Regions from separate parts of the Arthrobacter sp. NPDC058192 genome, predicted to be linked through region 2. Evidence: riboswitches for the same ligand, from Rfam matches in the RefSeq annotation. Region 2 holds a riboswitch; the other holds the start of a gene.
The links. Region 2 has a riboswitch for S-adenosylmethionine ahead of ACFVVK_RS18635 (methionine ABC transporter ATP-binding protein). Riboswitches for the same ligand answer to the same signal wherever they lie in the genome.
Positions count from the first base shown of each region.

Region 1: it holds a riboswitch for S-adenosylmethionine, as region 2 does, so the genes downstream of both, ACFVVK_RS16655 (bifunctional o-acetylhomoserine/o-acetylserine sulfhydrylase) here and ACFVVK_RS18635 (methionine ABC transporter ATP-binding protein) in region 2, are expected to answer to the same signal.

Region 1 covers NZ_JBHVVJ010000017.1:51,945-58,541, forward strand. Annotated here, with positions in the region: gene ACFVVK_RS16630 (NAD(P)/FAD-dependent oxidoreductase) at 1-86, shown strand, start outside; gene hutI (imidazolonepropionase) at 98-1,309, shown strand; gene ACFVVK_RS16640 (histidine phosphatase family protein) at 1,345-2,025, opposite strand; gene ACFVVK_RS16645 (CPBP family intramembrane glutamic endopeptidase) at 2,134-2,901, shown strand; gene ACFVVK_RS16650 (VOC family protein) at 3,012-3,650, opposite strand; SAM riboswitch class IV at 3,879-3,994, shown strand; gene ACFVVK_RS16655 (bifunctional o-acetylhomoserine/o-acetylserine sulfhydrylase) at 4,056-5,372, shown strand; SAM riboswitch class IV at 5,445-5,560, shown strand; gene ACFVVK_RS16660 (homoserine O-acetyltransferase) at 5,572-6,597, shown strand, end outside.
Region 2 covers NZ_JBHVVJ010000021.1:22,286-28,882, forward strand. Annotated here, with positions in the region: gene ACFVVK_RS18615 (O-acetylhomoserine aminocarboxypropyltransferase/cysteine synthase family protein) at 1-727, opposite strand, end outside; gene sfnG (dimethylsulfone monooxygenase SfnG) at 727-1,914, opposite strand; gene acs (acetate--CoA ligase) at 1,911-4,109, opposite strand; gene ACFVVK_RS18630 (CoA-binding protein) at 4,394-4,819, shown strand; SAM riboswitch class I at 4,907-4,996, shown strand; gene ACFVVK_RS18635 (methionine ABC transporter ATP-binding protein) at 5,130-5,942, shown strand; gene ACFVVK_RS18640 (methionine ABC transporter permease) at 5,935-6,597, shown strand, end outside.

The DNA of each region.
Region 1 (6,597 bases), on a different contig from region 2:
CTGCCGCCTCGCCCCCCGCCGGGGCCGGTCCGGCATCCCGGACGGCGGAGGCGCTCGCCGCGACCCGCTGGTCCATCCGGCGCTGAAGAATGGATTCATGAGCACCCTTATCACCAATATCGCCGAACTGATGACCCAGGACGCGGACCACCGCGTCCTCCGCGACGCCGCGGTGGTGGTCGAGGGTGAGCGGATTTCCTGGCTCGGGCCCGCGGCCGGAGCCCCTGCCGCGGATGAGGCCGTGGACGCCGGGGGCCGGGCGCTCCTGCCCGGCTGGGTCGATTCCCACACCCATCTGATCTTTGCGGGGGACCGCACCGCCGAGTTCGAGGCCCGGATGGCGGGGGAGAGCTACAGCGCCGGCGGGATTGCCGTGACCACGGGCGCCACCCGGAACACCGGCGACTTCGACCTGACCCGGCTGGCGCTGGGCCGGGTCGCCGAGGCCGTGGCACAGGGCACCACCTACCTCGAGACAAAGACGGGCTACGGCCTGGATGTGGAGAACGAGGCCCGCAGCGCCCGGATCGCGTCCACGGTCGCGGACGAGGTCACCTACCTGGGAGCGCATCTGGTGCCGGCGGGGATGGACGCGGAGGACTACACGGAGCTGGTGTGCGGGCCGATGCTGGCCGCGGTCCGGCCCTACGTGAGCTGGGCCGACGTCTTTTGCGAGCGGGGCGCCTTCAACGAGGACCAGTCCCGCCGCGTGCTCCAAACCTGCAAGGACGCCGGGCTGGGGCTGCGGGTCCACGGCAACCAGCTCGGCGAGGGACCCGGCGTCCGGCTGGCCGTGGAGTTCGGCGCCGCGAGCGTGGACCACGTGAACTACCTGTCGGCCGCGGATATTGACGCCCTCGCCGCCAGCTGGTCCGGCTGGGACGGCGGCAGCGGCACCCGCGGCACGGTCGCCACCTGCCTGCCGGCCTGCGACCTCTCCACCCGGCAGCCGCTGGCCCCCGGCCGGGAGCTGCTCGACGCCGGCGTGCAGCTGGCGCTGGCCTCCAACTGCAATCCGGGCACGTCCTACACCAGCTCCATGGCGTTTTGCGTCACCACGGCCGTGCTGCAAATGCGGCTCAGCGTCCATGAGGCGGTGCGCGCCGCGACCTACGGCGGCGCGCTGGCCCTGGGCCGGGAGTCCGGGAACGACGTCGACGGCGAACGCGCGGTGGGCTCGATCGCCGTCGGACACCGGGCGGACCTGCACCTGCTCAACGCGCCGTCGGCCACGCACCTGGCCTACCGGCCCGGCGTCCCGCTGACGCACGCCGTCTGGCGGGCCGGCATCGCGCAGCCGGTGCGCTAGGCGGCGCCGGACCGGCACCGGAGTGGCCGGGGGGCCTAGAAGATCATCGGCGGGGCGTCGAGGACGGTTTCGTCCACCCGCTTCGTTTCCCACTGCGTGAAGGGCTTGTCGAGCTCGTACTTGCCGCGCGAGGTGCGCAGCAGGGTGCGGACCTCGGCGTTCTCGGGGTTGTTCAACGACTCGAAATACTCCACCGACCAGTGGAACCAGCGCATGCAGAACAGGCGCATGGTCAGTCCGTGTGTCACGAACAGCGCATTCGGGGCGTATCCGGGTTTGGACCAGTGCCGGTGCAGGGTCTCCATGAACGAGGAAATCCTGTCATACACATCCGAACCGGACTCGCCCTCGCGGAAGCGGTAGAAGAAGTGGCCGTAGGCGTTCCGGAGCTCCTTCTGGTCCTCGATGTCGCCGGCGATCTGAAAGTTCGCCCAGTCCTGCTCGCGCAGCCGCGGCTCCTCGATGACCCGTTCCACGAGCGGGCCGAGATCCAGCGCCTCCAGCGTCTGGTAGGCGCGCAGGTAGGGGGACACGTAGACACACACCCGCCGGCCGTCGAGCTGGCGGCGGACCTCTTCCCCGGCGGCCCTCGCCTGCTGCAGTCCCAGCGGAGTCAGCGGAATCCGGTAGTCCGGAACACGGTTGTAGATCGAGGTGTCGGCATTGGCGGCGGACTGCCCGTGCCGGATCATAATGATTTTCCGGGGCGCACTCATAGACCCCAAGCATAGGGCTCGCACCAGGCCCGCGACGCGGCGGGACTGAACCAGCCGGTGCCGCGCGGGCACCAGCAAACTATCGGCTACTGTTGGCAAGATAGGAACATGCTGGTTCCCTCCCGCCGTCGGCTGCGGTTTGAAGTCTTGATTGTCCTGGGACTGTCCCTGGGGCAGTCCGCGGTGTACTCCGTGGTGCAGCTGCTGGACAAGATGACCAGGGCGCCGCTGGCCCAGGGCACCTCGACGCTGAACCGGTCGCAAAGCACGCGGGAATACTTCGACCTCACCTACCAGCTGCTGGACATCGTCTTTGCCCTGGTCCCCGTGGCGCTCGTGATCTACTTCCTCACCGAGCACTGGCCCGCGGGAGAGCGTGGCACCTCGGCGTTCCGAAGGATCGGTTTCGACTTCGCCCGGCCCGGCAAGGACCTCCTGCAGGGCCTGGGGCTCGCCGCGGCCATCGGGATCCCGTCCCTGGGACTCTACGCCGCCGGCCGGGCGCTGGGCATCACGACGTCGATCATCCCGAGCGCACTGGACGCGTACTGGTGGACAGTGCCGGTGCTCGTCCTGTCCGCGATCCGGCACGCGGTGGTGGAGGAAGTGATTGTGGTGGCCTACCTGCTGGACCGGCTCGGGAAGCTGGGCTGGAGCATGCCCGCGGCCATCGCCGCCAGCGCCGTGCTCCGCGGCAGCTATCACCTCTACCAGGGGTTCGGGCCGTTCATCGGCAACGCCGTGATGGGCGTGGTCTTCGCCCTCGTCTACACCCGGACCAAGCGGATCATGCCGCTCGTGATCGCCCACGCCATCCTGGATACCGTGGCGTTCGTGGGATTCAGCCTGTTCGGCAGGGCGGTCGGCCTGGGCTGACGGGCGGGCCGGCCGCCGGGACGGCCGTTAAAAGGAATTCGGCCGCCATCTTGCGGGTGACAACGTTGGCACCTGCAAGATGGCGGCCGAAGCTTGTGGCAGCCGGAGCTTTAGATCGTGACGGCCCCGGTGGTGGTCTCAAACGTGACGGAGAGGATTCCGGGCGTGCCGTGCGGTGCGATCCAGTGCACGGCCACGTCGTCCAGCGGCTTCTCCACGGGTTCGCCCAGCCATTCCGTCACGCGCTCTGCCGAGCCGGCAATGGTCAGCGCTGACATTTTGACCTCGCTGGCGTAGGCGTTGGAGGGGTGAAGCTCCGGGTCGCCCTCCCACTTGAGCATGTAGGGCACCTGGGGGTCGGCGATGAGCCCCAGGATCCCGATCTGCTTCCAGACCAGTTCGCGGCCGTCGGGGAACTTCCGGTTGCCATTGACGGCCAAGCGGCCGAGTCGGTCCTCGAACGGGGCAAGGTCGTCAACTTCGACGCACCAGCCCATCCAGCCGCCGCCAGCCTCCGAGCGGGCCCGGACTGCCTGGCCGAAGGGCGCCTTGTCCGACGCCGGGTGGTTCAGGACCTCGACGACTTCCAGGTACTTGTGTCCGGCGAGCGGGATAATCATGTTGCGGGTCCCGAAACGGGGGTGGACTCCACCCTTCACGGCTTCGACGCCGAGGGCAGATGCAATACGTTCAGTGGTGGCTGCCAAGCCATCGTGTTCACAGGCGTAAGAGACGTGATCCATGCGCATGACCTCATCTTGGCATTTTGTGATGGACCTCTCAGCTTAGGGTGACCTTCCCAACGTGGGATGTCCTCCCGGTGATGTCGGCCAAGTCAGCATAGGCCGCGCCAGTCCGGGGATTGCCGGCCGGCATCCCGGGTGCAGACAGCCGTTGGGTGCCTGGAAAAGCCGTCATCTTCATCTTTGTCACAAAGCTATCCAGCGGTCTTCGGCCGTTCCTACACTGATAGCCAAGGTCATGAGTGCCAGCGCACAGCCCCGGCTTGCTGGCCGGCAACCCTCGTATCGCGGTGGGGTGCCCCGGGTGAAGACCCGGCCTTCCGGCGTCCGCCGGAGGGCAAGCGCGGCGCCTGCGCCGGTCCGGGCCGACGGCCCCGTCCGGTGCTGTGCCCAGTTCCTCGAGGAGCATCAATGTCGACTGCCTGGTCCTTTGAAACCCGCCAGATCCACGCCGGCCAGGAGGCGGACCCCGCCACCGGCGCGCGGTCCCTCCCGATCTACCAGACGACGTCGTTCGTCTTCCCCAGCGCCGAAAGCGCCGCGAACCGCTTCGCGCTCGCCGAAATCGCCCCCATCTACACCCGGATCGGCAACCCCACCCAGGACGCTGTGGAACAGCGCGTGGCCAGTCTGGAAGGCGGGCTCGCGGCCCTGCTGCTCAGCTCCGGCCAGGCCGCCGAGACCTTCGCGATCCTCAACATCGCCGAAGCCGGGGACCACGTGGTGGCCAGCCCGAGCCTCTACGGCGGAACCTACAACCTGCTGGCCCACACCCTGAAGAAGTTCGGCATCTCCGTGACGTTCGTGGCGGACCCCGACAACCTGGACCAGTGGCGGGACGCCGTCCAGCCGAACACCAAGCTGTTCTTCGGCGAAGTGGTCTCCAACCCCCGGCAGGACGTGCTGGACATCGAAGGCGTCTCCAAGGTGGCGCACGAGGCCGGCGTGCCGCTGATCGTCGACAACACCCTCTCCACCCCCTACCTCATCCGCCCGATCGAGTGGGGCGCGGACATCGTCGTCCATTCCGCCACCAAGTACCTCGGCGGCCACGGCGCCGCGATCGCCGGTGTGATCGTCGATTCCGGCAACTTCGACTTCGGCAAGGACCCTGGCCGGTTCCCCGGCTTCAACACCCCGGACCCCACGTACAACGGCCTGGTCTACGCGCGCGACCTCGGCAAGGACGGTGCACTGGGCGCCAACCTCTCCTACATTCTCAAGGCCCGGGTCCAGCTCCTGCGCGACCTCGGCTCGGCCGTGTCCCCGTTCAACGCCTTCCTCATCGCCCAGGGCATCGAAACGCTGAGCCTGCGGGTCGAACGCCACGTGGCCAATGCCACCAAGGTTGCGCAGTGGCTGGAGGAACGGGACGACGTCGAATCGGTCGCCTACGCCGGGCTGCCGTCCAGCCCCTGGTACGAGCGCGGACGCAAGTACGGGCCGCTGGGGACCGGCGCCGTCGTCGGGTTCAATATCGCCGGCGGGGCCGAGGCAGGCAAGCGGTTTGTCGATGCCCTTGAACTGCACTCGCACGTCGCGAACATCGGCGACGTCCGCTCCCTGGTGATCCACCCTGCGTCGACCACCCACAGCCAGCTCTCCGCCGAGCAGCAGGCCGTGGCCGGTGTGACCCCGGGGCTGGTGCGGCTCTCGGTCGGCCTGGAGCACATTGACGACATCCTCGCTGACCTCGACGCAGGATTCCGGGCTGCCAAGGGCGCGTAGCCAACCGCCGTGCTGTCATACGGAAGTCACAATCTTCGTCATTTCCGCACCCGGTTTCGTACACTCGTACAAGGTCATGAGTGCCAGCGACAGCCCCGGCTTGCTGGCCGGCAACCCTCCTTTTGCGGCGGGGTGCCCCGGGTGAAGACCTGGCCTGCCGGTCTGCTGACGGCGGGCAAGCGCGAAGATAGGTCCTCAGATGACGATTGCCCTCAACCGCAGCGGTGAACCCCAGACCATACCGTCCCGCAACGGTGCCGCCGGCCGCACGGAGGCCCCGCAGGGCACGGCCTTCCGGGCGCCGGACGGGATCGTCCAGTACGTGCGGATCGGTGATCTGCAGCTCGAATCCGGCGTCACCCTGCCGGACGCGGTCCTGGCCTTCGAGACGTGGGGGACCCTGAACGCCGACGCCTCCAATGCCGTCCTGATTGAACATGCGCTGACGGGCGACACCCACGTCACCCGCGGTGCCAGCGAGGAACCCGGCTGGTGGGAACAGCTGGCAGGTCCCGGCGCCCCCGTGGACACCGACAAGTATTTCGTCGTGTCGATCAACATCCTGGGCGGCTGCTCGGGTTCCACGGGCCCCTCCTCGCCCGCCCCCGACGGCCGGCCGTGGGGATCGAGGTTCCCCCTCGTCACGCTGCGGGACACCACCGCGGCTGAGGCGCGGGCGGCTGACGCCCTGGGCATCGACTGCTGGTTTGCCGTGCTCGGCGGCTCGCTGGGCGGTGCCCGCGCCCTGGAGTGGGCGGTCACGTACCCCGAACGGGTCCGGCGCTGCGCCGTGATTTCCGTCGGCGCGAGCAGCACCGCCGAACAGATTGCCTTCGCGCAGGCCCAGACCCTGGCCATCCGCCAGGACCCCCACTACAACGGAGGGGACTACTACGGCGGTCCGGAGCCCGAGGCCGGACTCGCGCTCGCCCGCCGCATCGCACACATCACCTACCGCTCCGCGGCAGAGCTCGATGGCCGGTTCGGCCGGAACGCCCAGGGGTCCGAGGCACCGCTGGCTGCCGGACCACTGGGCGGCCGCGGCCGTTATCAGGTGGAAAGCTACCTGGATCACCAGGGCAGCAAACTCGCCCGGCGTTTCGATGCCAACAGCTACATCGCCATTACCGAAGCGCTCATGAGCCACGACGTCTGCCGCGGGCGTGGAAGCCTGCAGGAGTCCCTGGCGGGGGCCACCGCCGAGTTCCTGGTGGCGGCCGTTGAC
Region 2 (6,597 bases):
CCACTGGCTCGGTCATCGTGGGGAACTTGCCGTTGCCCCAGTTGAAGCGGCCGCTCTCCACAATGACGCCGCCGAGGGTGGTGCCGTGGCCGCCGAGGAACTTCGTGGCGGAGTGGATCACGATGTCCGCCCCGTGCTCGATCGGCCGCACAAGGTACGGCGTGCTCAGGGTGGCGTCGACGACCAAGGGAATGCCGGCGTCGTGCGCCACCTTGGCGAGCCCTTCCAGGTCCTGGACCTCCGACGACGGGTTGGCCACCACCTCGACGAAGATCGCCTTGGTGTTCTCCTGCACGGCTGCGGCGTAATCCGCCGGGTCCGTGCCGGGAACGAACGTGGTGTCCACGCCGAAGCGGCGCAGGGTGACGTCCAGCTGGGTCACCGTGCCGCCATAGAGCTGGGAGGCGGCCACGATGTGGTCACCGGCCTGGGTCAGTGCGGCAAACGTGATGAACTCTGCGGCCATGCCGGAGGACGTCGCGACGGCGCCGATCCCGCCCTCCAGGGACGCAATGCGCTCCTCGAACGCGGCGACCGTCGGGTTGCCGATCCGGGAGTAGATGTTGCCGTATTTCTGCAGCGCGAAGAGGTTTGCGGCGTCCTGGGTGTCCTTGAACACGAAGGACGTGGTCTGGTAGATCGGCACGGCGCGGGCGCCGTGCTCGGCGTCGGGGGTGCCGCCGGCGTGCAGCGCGCGGGTGCGGAATCCAAAAGTGCGATCGGCCATTACGCAGCCACCTCCACGTTTGCCACCGGGGTCTGGGACAGGTCCAGTTCGACGCCGTTCTTGCGGGCCAGGTCCGCCTCGAGCTCGCGGACGATCGGCAGGATGTCCTGACCGAACGCGGCGACCTCCTCCTGGAAGTGCAGGTAGCCGGTGAGGAACAGGTTCACGCCGATCTTCTTGTACGCCACGATCCGCTCGGCGATCTGCTCAGGCGTGCCGATCAGCTGGGTCTTGAAGCCGTCGTTGTACTGGACCAGGTCCTCGAAGCTTGAGTCGGCCCACATGCCTTTGCCGTCCTTGGTGGACGGTCCGGCTTCCTGCACGGCGGCGCGGAACCCCTCGACGGCGGGCTTGTGCGCCTTCTCGACGATCTCGCGGAGGGTGTCGCGGGCTTCCTTTTCGGAATCGCGGGCGATCACGAAGCCGTTGAGGCCAAACCTCGGGGACGGGAGCCCGGCAGCGCGGCCGCTTTCTCCTGCGGAGGCGACAACGCCTGCGATGTTCTGCTTGAACCCCTCTAGGTCCTTGCCGTTGGAGAAGTACCAGTCGGCCACGCGGCCGGCGGTGGCCTGCGCCGCGGTGGAGTTGCCGCCGAAGAAAATCTCCGGATGGGCCCGGCCGGGCACCTCCACCGGGGCCGGGTTCAGGGTGAAGTCGGTGATGTTGTAGTACTTGCCGGACTGGCTGTATTCCTGCTCGGTCCAAAGCCCGCGGAGGACCTTGATGAATTCCTCGGTACGGACGTAGCGCTCGTCGTGCTCTAGCCATTCGAGACCGAAGTTCTCGAACTCCGCCTTGAGCCAGCCCGAGACGATGTTCACGGCGGCGCGGCCGTTGGAGATGTGGTCCGCGGTGATGATGAACTTCGCCAGCACGCCGGGGTGCCACATGCCGGGGTGGACGGCGGAGATCACCTTGAGGCGCTCGGTGGCGGCCAGCAGGGCCAGGCTGAACGAGGTGGCCTCGTGCTGCTTGTCCGCGCCGTAGGAGGCGGCGTACCGGGTCTGGGTCAGGGCGTATTCGAAGCCGGAGTTTTCGGCGATCCGGGCCAGCGTCTTGTTGTATTCGAAGTCCCAGCCGGTGCGCTGTTCGATGGTGGAAACCACCAGGCCGCCGGAGACGTTGGGAACCCAGTAGGCGAATTTCAGGGGTTCGGAAAGTCGGGCGACGTTGCTGATTTCACTCATGAGTGGTCCTTTGCTTCCGGGGTATTTCGGGTGCGCAGCACATCCTGGATGTCTGCGATGGATGGTTCGTTCTGGAGCGACGTGGTGTCCCCGAGCGTGGTTCCGTCGAACAGCTGGGTCAGCAGCCGGCGCATGATCTTGCCGCTGCGGGTCTTGGGCACATCGGGAACGACGACGACGTCGCGCGGCTTGGCGATCGGCCCGATCGCTTTCGCGACGTGGGCTTTCAATGCGGACGCTATGTCCTCGGTGGTTGCCGAATCCTTCAGCACCACGAACGCGACGATCGCGTGGCCGGTCTTGGGGTCCGCGACCGGGCAGACGCCGGCCTCCACCACGTCCGGGTGGGAGACGAGCGCCGACTCGATCTCGATGGTGGAGAGCAGGTGTCCGGAGACGTTGAGGGTGTCATCGACCCGCCCGAGGATCCAGATGTCGCCGTCGTCGTCGTACTTCGCGCCGTCACCGGCCAGGAACCAGCCCTGTTCGGCGTATTGGCGCCAGTACGAATCGAAGTAGCGGCGCGGGTTCCCCCAGACCGTCCGGGCGATCGCCGGGCCGGGGGAGTCCACCACGATGAAACCCTGAACGCCCGGCGCAACCGTATTGCCGGCGTCGTCCACAATGCGTGTGCTGACGCCGGGCAGCGGGCGGGCCGCGCAGCCGGGCTTGAACGCGGCGTCCGTCGGTGCGGGGGAGAGGATGGTGGCGCCGGTTTCGGACTGCCACCAGGTGTCCACGACCGGGGCGGTGCCGGCGCCGATGTTGGCCCGGAACCAGCGCCAGGCCTCGGGGTTGATGGCCTCGCCCACCGTGCCGAGCAACCGGATGGAGGAGAGGTTGTACGTCTCCGGGACGCCGGCCGGGAACCAGCCCATGAGGGAACGGACCAGGGTGGGCGCGGTGTAGTACTGCGTGACCCCGTAGCGTTCGATGATCTCGAAGTGCCGGCCCGGGTGTGGGGTGTTGGGTGTGCCCTCGAAGATGACCTGCGTGGCGCCGTTGGAGAGCGGGCCGTAGAGCTCGTAGGTGTGCGCGGTGACCCAGGCGAGGTCGGCCGTGCACCAGTGCACGTCCTGGTCCCGCAGCGCGGGGTCGGGGTTGCTGAACAGGTGCTCGAAGCTCCAGGACGCCTGCGTGAGGTAGCCGCCGGAGGTGTGAACGAGGCCCTTGGGCTTGCCGGTGGTGCCGGAGGTGTACATGATGAACAGCGGCGTCTCGGCGTCGAACGCTTCGGCTTCGTGGACGTCGGAGGCGGTCCCGACTGCGTCGTGCCACCACACGTCGCGGCCCGCGGTCATCGGGACGGTCCCGAGCTCATCCGTCGGGGTGGTCCGGTTGACCACCAGGACGTGCTCGATCGCGTTGTCGCCGGAGACGGCGGCATCCGCGTTGTCCTTGACCGGCACGGCGGTGCCACGGCGGAACTGTCCATCAGTGGTAACCAGGAGCTTGGCGCCGGTGTCCTCCACCCGGAACCTCAAAGCCTCGGCGGAGAAGCCGCCGAAGACCAGGGAATGGATGGCGCCGATGCGGGCCACGGCAAGCGTAATGATCACGGTTTCGGGGATGACCGGGAGGTAGATGACCACACGGTCGCCCTTGGTGATGCCCAGGTCCAGGAGGGCGTTGGCGGCCTTGGACACCTCGCGCTGGAGTTCGGCGTAGGTCACGGCACGGCGGTCACCGGGCTCGCCCTCGAAGTGCAGGGCCACCTTGTCTCCGCGCCCCGCCGCTACATGGCGGTCGACGCAGTTGTAGGCGACATTGAGCCTGCCGCCTTCGAACCAGGTGATCTGCGGGCCGGTGCCGGCCTCGATGTCGGCCGGGACGCGGCGGTGTGCGGTGTGCCAGGGCTTGCCGCCGTCTGTGGGACCGGCCGGCAGGTCCGCCCAGTCAAGACGGAGGGCCTGGGTTTCCCAGAACGCAATCGACTCAGCCTGGAGGGTCCCTGCAGTGGCTGCGCCGCTGTGCCGGGGGGTGGTGCCGCGGTGACGCGCCGGTCCGTCAATGGGGACGCCGTGCACTGCGCCGTCCGTGGGCTCGGTCAGGGACCATCCCGAAGAGCCGCGAGAGGAGCCGGGCGCGTCACGCAGCCCTGCTTCGTTCGCCGTCGCGTCCGAAGGGGTTTGGAGGGTTGCCTCGCCTGGAGTACGGGCAAGGGTGGGCAGGGCGGAAGAAATCTCAGGGGTCATTGCAGCACTCCATCGGTCCTGGCAGTAGCACCTCGTGTTCGCGTGTTCTCCACGGGAACCGTTCAGCGGGAATGGTCGTCCCACGTCACCGGGGTTGCTGCGGCTTCATCGATCCAGGTCTCTCGGCCGCTCGGGATGGTCAGTATCAACTAGAGCCGAGTTGCACGATTCCGCCAAATCGGCGTCTTCGGGGCTGTAATATTCGTTCATCGAGGCCGCTGGTGCGGTGTTTCATTCATTTGTTCGGCCCTGCGTCCGAATCGCTGCAGGCGTAGGCTGAAGGCATGACTCACGTTAACGATCCGGCAGTCATTGACCGCCTCATGCGAACCAAAGGCGTGTGGGCGGTGGTCGGTCTCACCACCAATGAGTGGCGTTCAGCCTATGACGTTTCCCTCTACGTCCGGGACCGGATGGGAATGGAGATTATCCCGGTCAACCTGCCCGGCGACGATGTCCACGGCGAGAAGGGCTACCGCTCACTGGCGGAGATCCCAGACCAGAAACACCCGATCGACGTCGTTGACTGTTTCGTCAACTCGCACAAGGTCGGGGCCGTCATAGACCAAGCCATCGCAGTTGGTGCCAAAGCGGTCTGGCTGCAGCTGGGCGTGTTCGATGACGCCGCGGTGGAGCGCGCCAAAGCCGCGGGACTGGACGTGGTGGTGAACGCGTGCCCGGCCCGCGAAGGGTGGCACATCGGCATCTAGCTGCCCCCAATAGCGTGAGGGAAAAGTCGGTTACAAAATGTGACCGGCTTTTTCCGTTTCCGTCATGTGCCGTGTGAGATGGGGTGGTAACCATCCCGAGCGGCCGAGAGATCTGGCTCAGTGACGCCGCAGCAACCCCCTCCTTGAGGAAGGTGCTACCGCCAGGACCGATGGAGAACCTCTGTGTTCCGTAGGCTCATCGGCTTCGCCTAGCGGAGCCGGGGCCCAAGGCTCAGGGCTTTCCTCGGGCGAGCCCGAAGGAATTCATGAACACGCAGGCAGCGGCGCGACCCCAAGCAGGTGATGACCTGTGATTGAGATCCAGAACGTCACCACGACCTTTGACTCGGCGGGCGGCCGCTTCACGGCCGTTGACGATGTCAGCCTGCACATCAAGCGGGGCACCATCCAGGGCATCATCGGGTTCTCCGGTGCCGGAAAGTCCACGCTGCTGCGAAACATCAACCTCCTGGAGCGTCCGACATCCGGACGGGTCCTTGTGGACGGGGTTGACCTGGTGACCCTCTCCGACGCCGAGCTCCGGACCAAGCGGCACGACATCGGCATGATTTTCCAGCACTTCAACCTGCTCAACAACCTCACAGCCCAAGAAAATGTGGAGCTGTCCCTGAAGTTCGCCGGCGTGGGCAAGGCAGAACGCCGCCGCCGCGCCGCCGAAACCTTGGCCATTGTGGACCTCGCCGACAAAGCGTCCACGTATCCGACCAAGCTCTCGGGCGGCCAGAAGCAGCGCGTGGCGATCGCCCGTGCCTTGGCCACCGGGCCCAAGGTGCTGCTCTGCGACGAGCCGACGTCGGCAGTTGACCCCCGCACGACGTCGTCGGTCCTGCAGTACCTCGCCGACGTCAACGCCGAATTCGGCATCACCATTGTGGTGGTCACCCACGAGATGAACGTCATCAAGGCGATCGCCGACAACGTCGCTGTGATGGAAGACGGCCGGGTGGTGGAGCGGTTTGATCTCACCGAACTCCAGCGCCCCGACTTCCACCCGGCAACGTCGATCGGCCGCTACTTGATCTCCGATGAGATCCAGCTGGACCGCTCCGGAAGGGACGCCGCCCACACCACAGTCGCTTCGGAGGACCTGATCAATGTTTGACCGCATACTGGAAGTCCTGCCCGAAATCGGCGTCGCCATGGGGCAGACCCTCACCATGCTCCTGGTGGCCATTCCGCTGGCCGTACTCCTCGGCACACCCCTGGGTGTCCTGCTGTACACGATCGGTCCCAACGGGCTCAAGCACAAGCCAAAGCTGCACCGAGTCCTGGACGGACTGGTCAACCTGCTCCGCTCGTTCCCGTTCCTGATCCTGCTGATCGCCATCATTCCCGTCACCAGGTTCATCGTCGGCACCACCATCGGCACGGCCGCCGTCATTGTTCCGCTGAGCATCAATGCCATCCCGTACTTTGCCCGGTTCGTGGAGCAGAACCTCAGCCAGCTCGGCGGCGGAGTGGTTGAGGCGGCCCGGTCCATGGGAGCCAGCCGGTCCCAGATCGTGCGCGACGTCCTGATTGTGGAGGCCAAGCCAGGCATCGTCAGTTCCATCACCATCATGACCGTCAGCTTTATCTCGTACTCGGCGATGGCCGGCCTGGTGGGCGGCGGCGGCATCGGAGACTTCGCGATCCGGTACGGCTACTACCGCTACGAAACGCCGCTCATGATTACGGCGATTGTCCTGATGATCCTGCTGGTCACCCTCGTTCAGCTGGGCGGCTCCTACATCGCCCGGCGCCTGGATAAGCGGCTC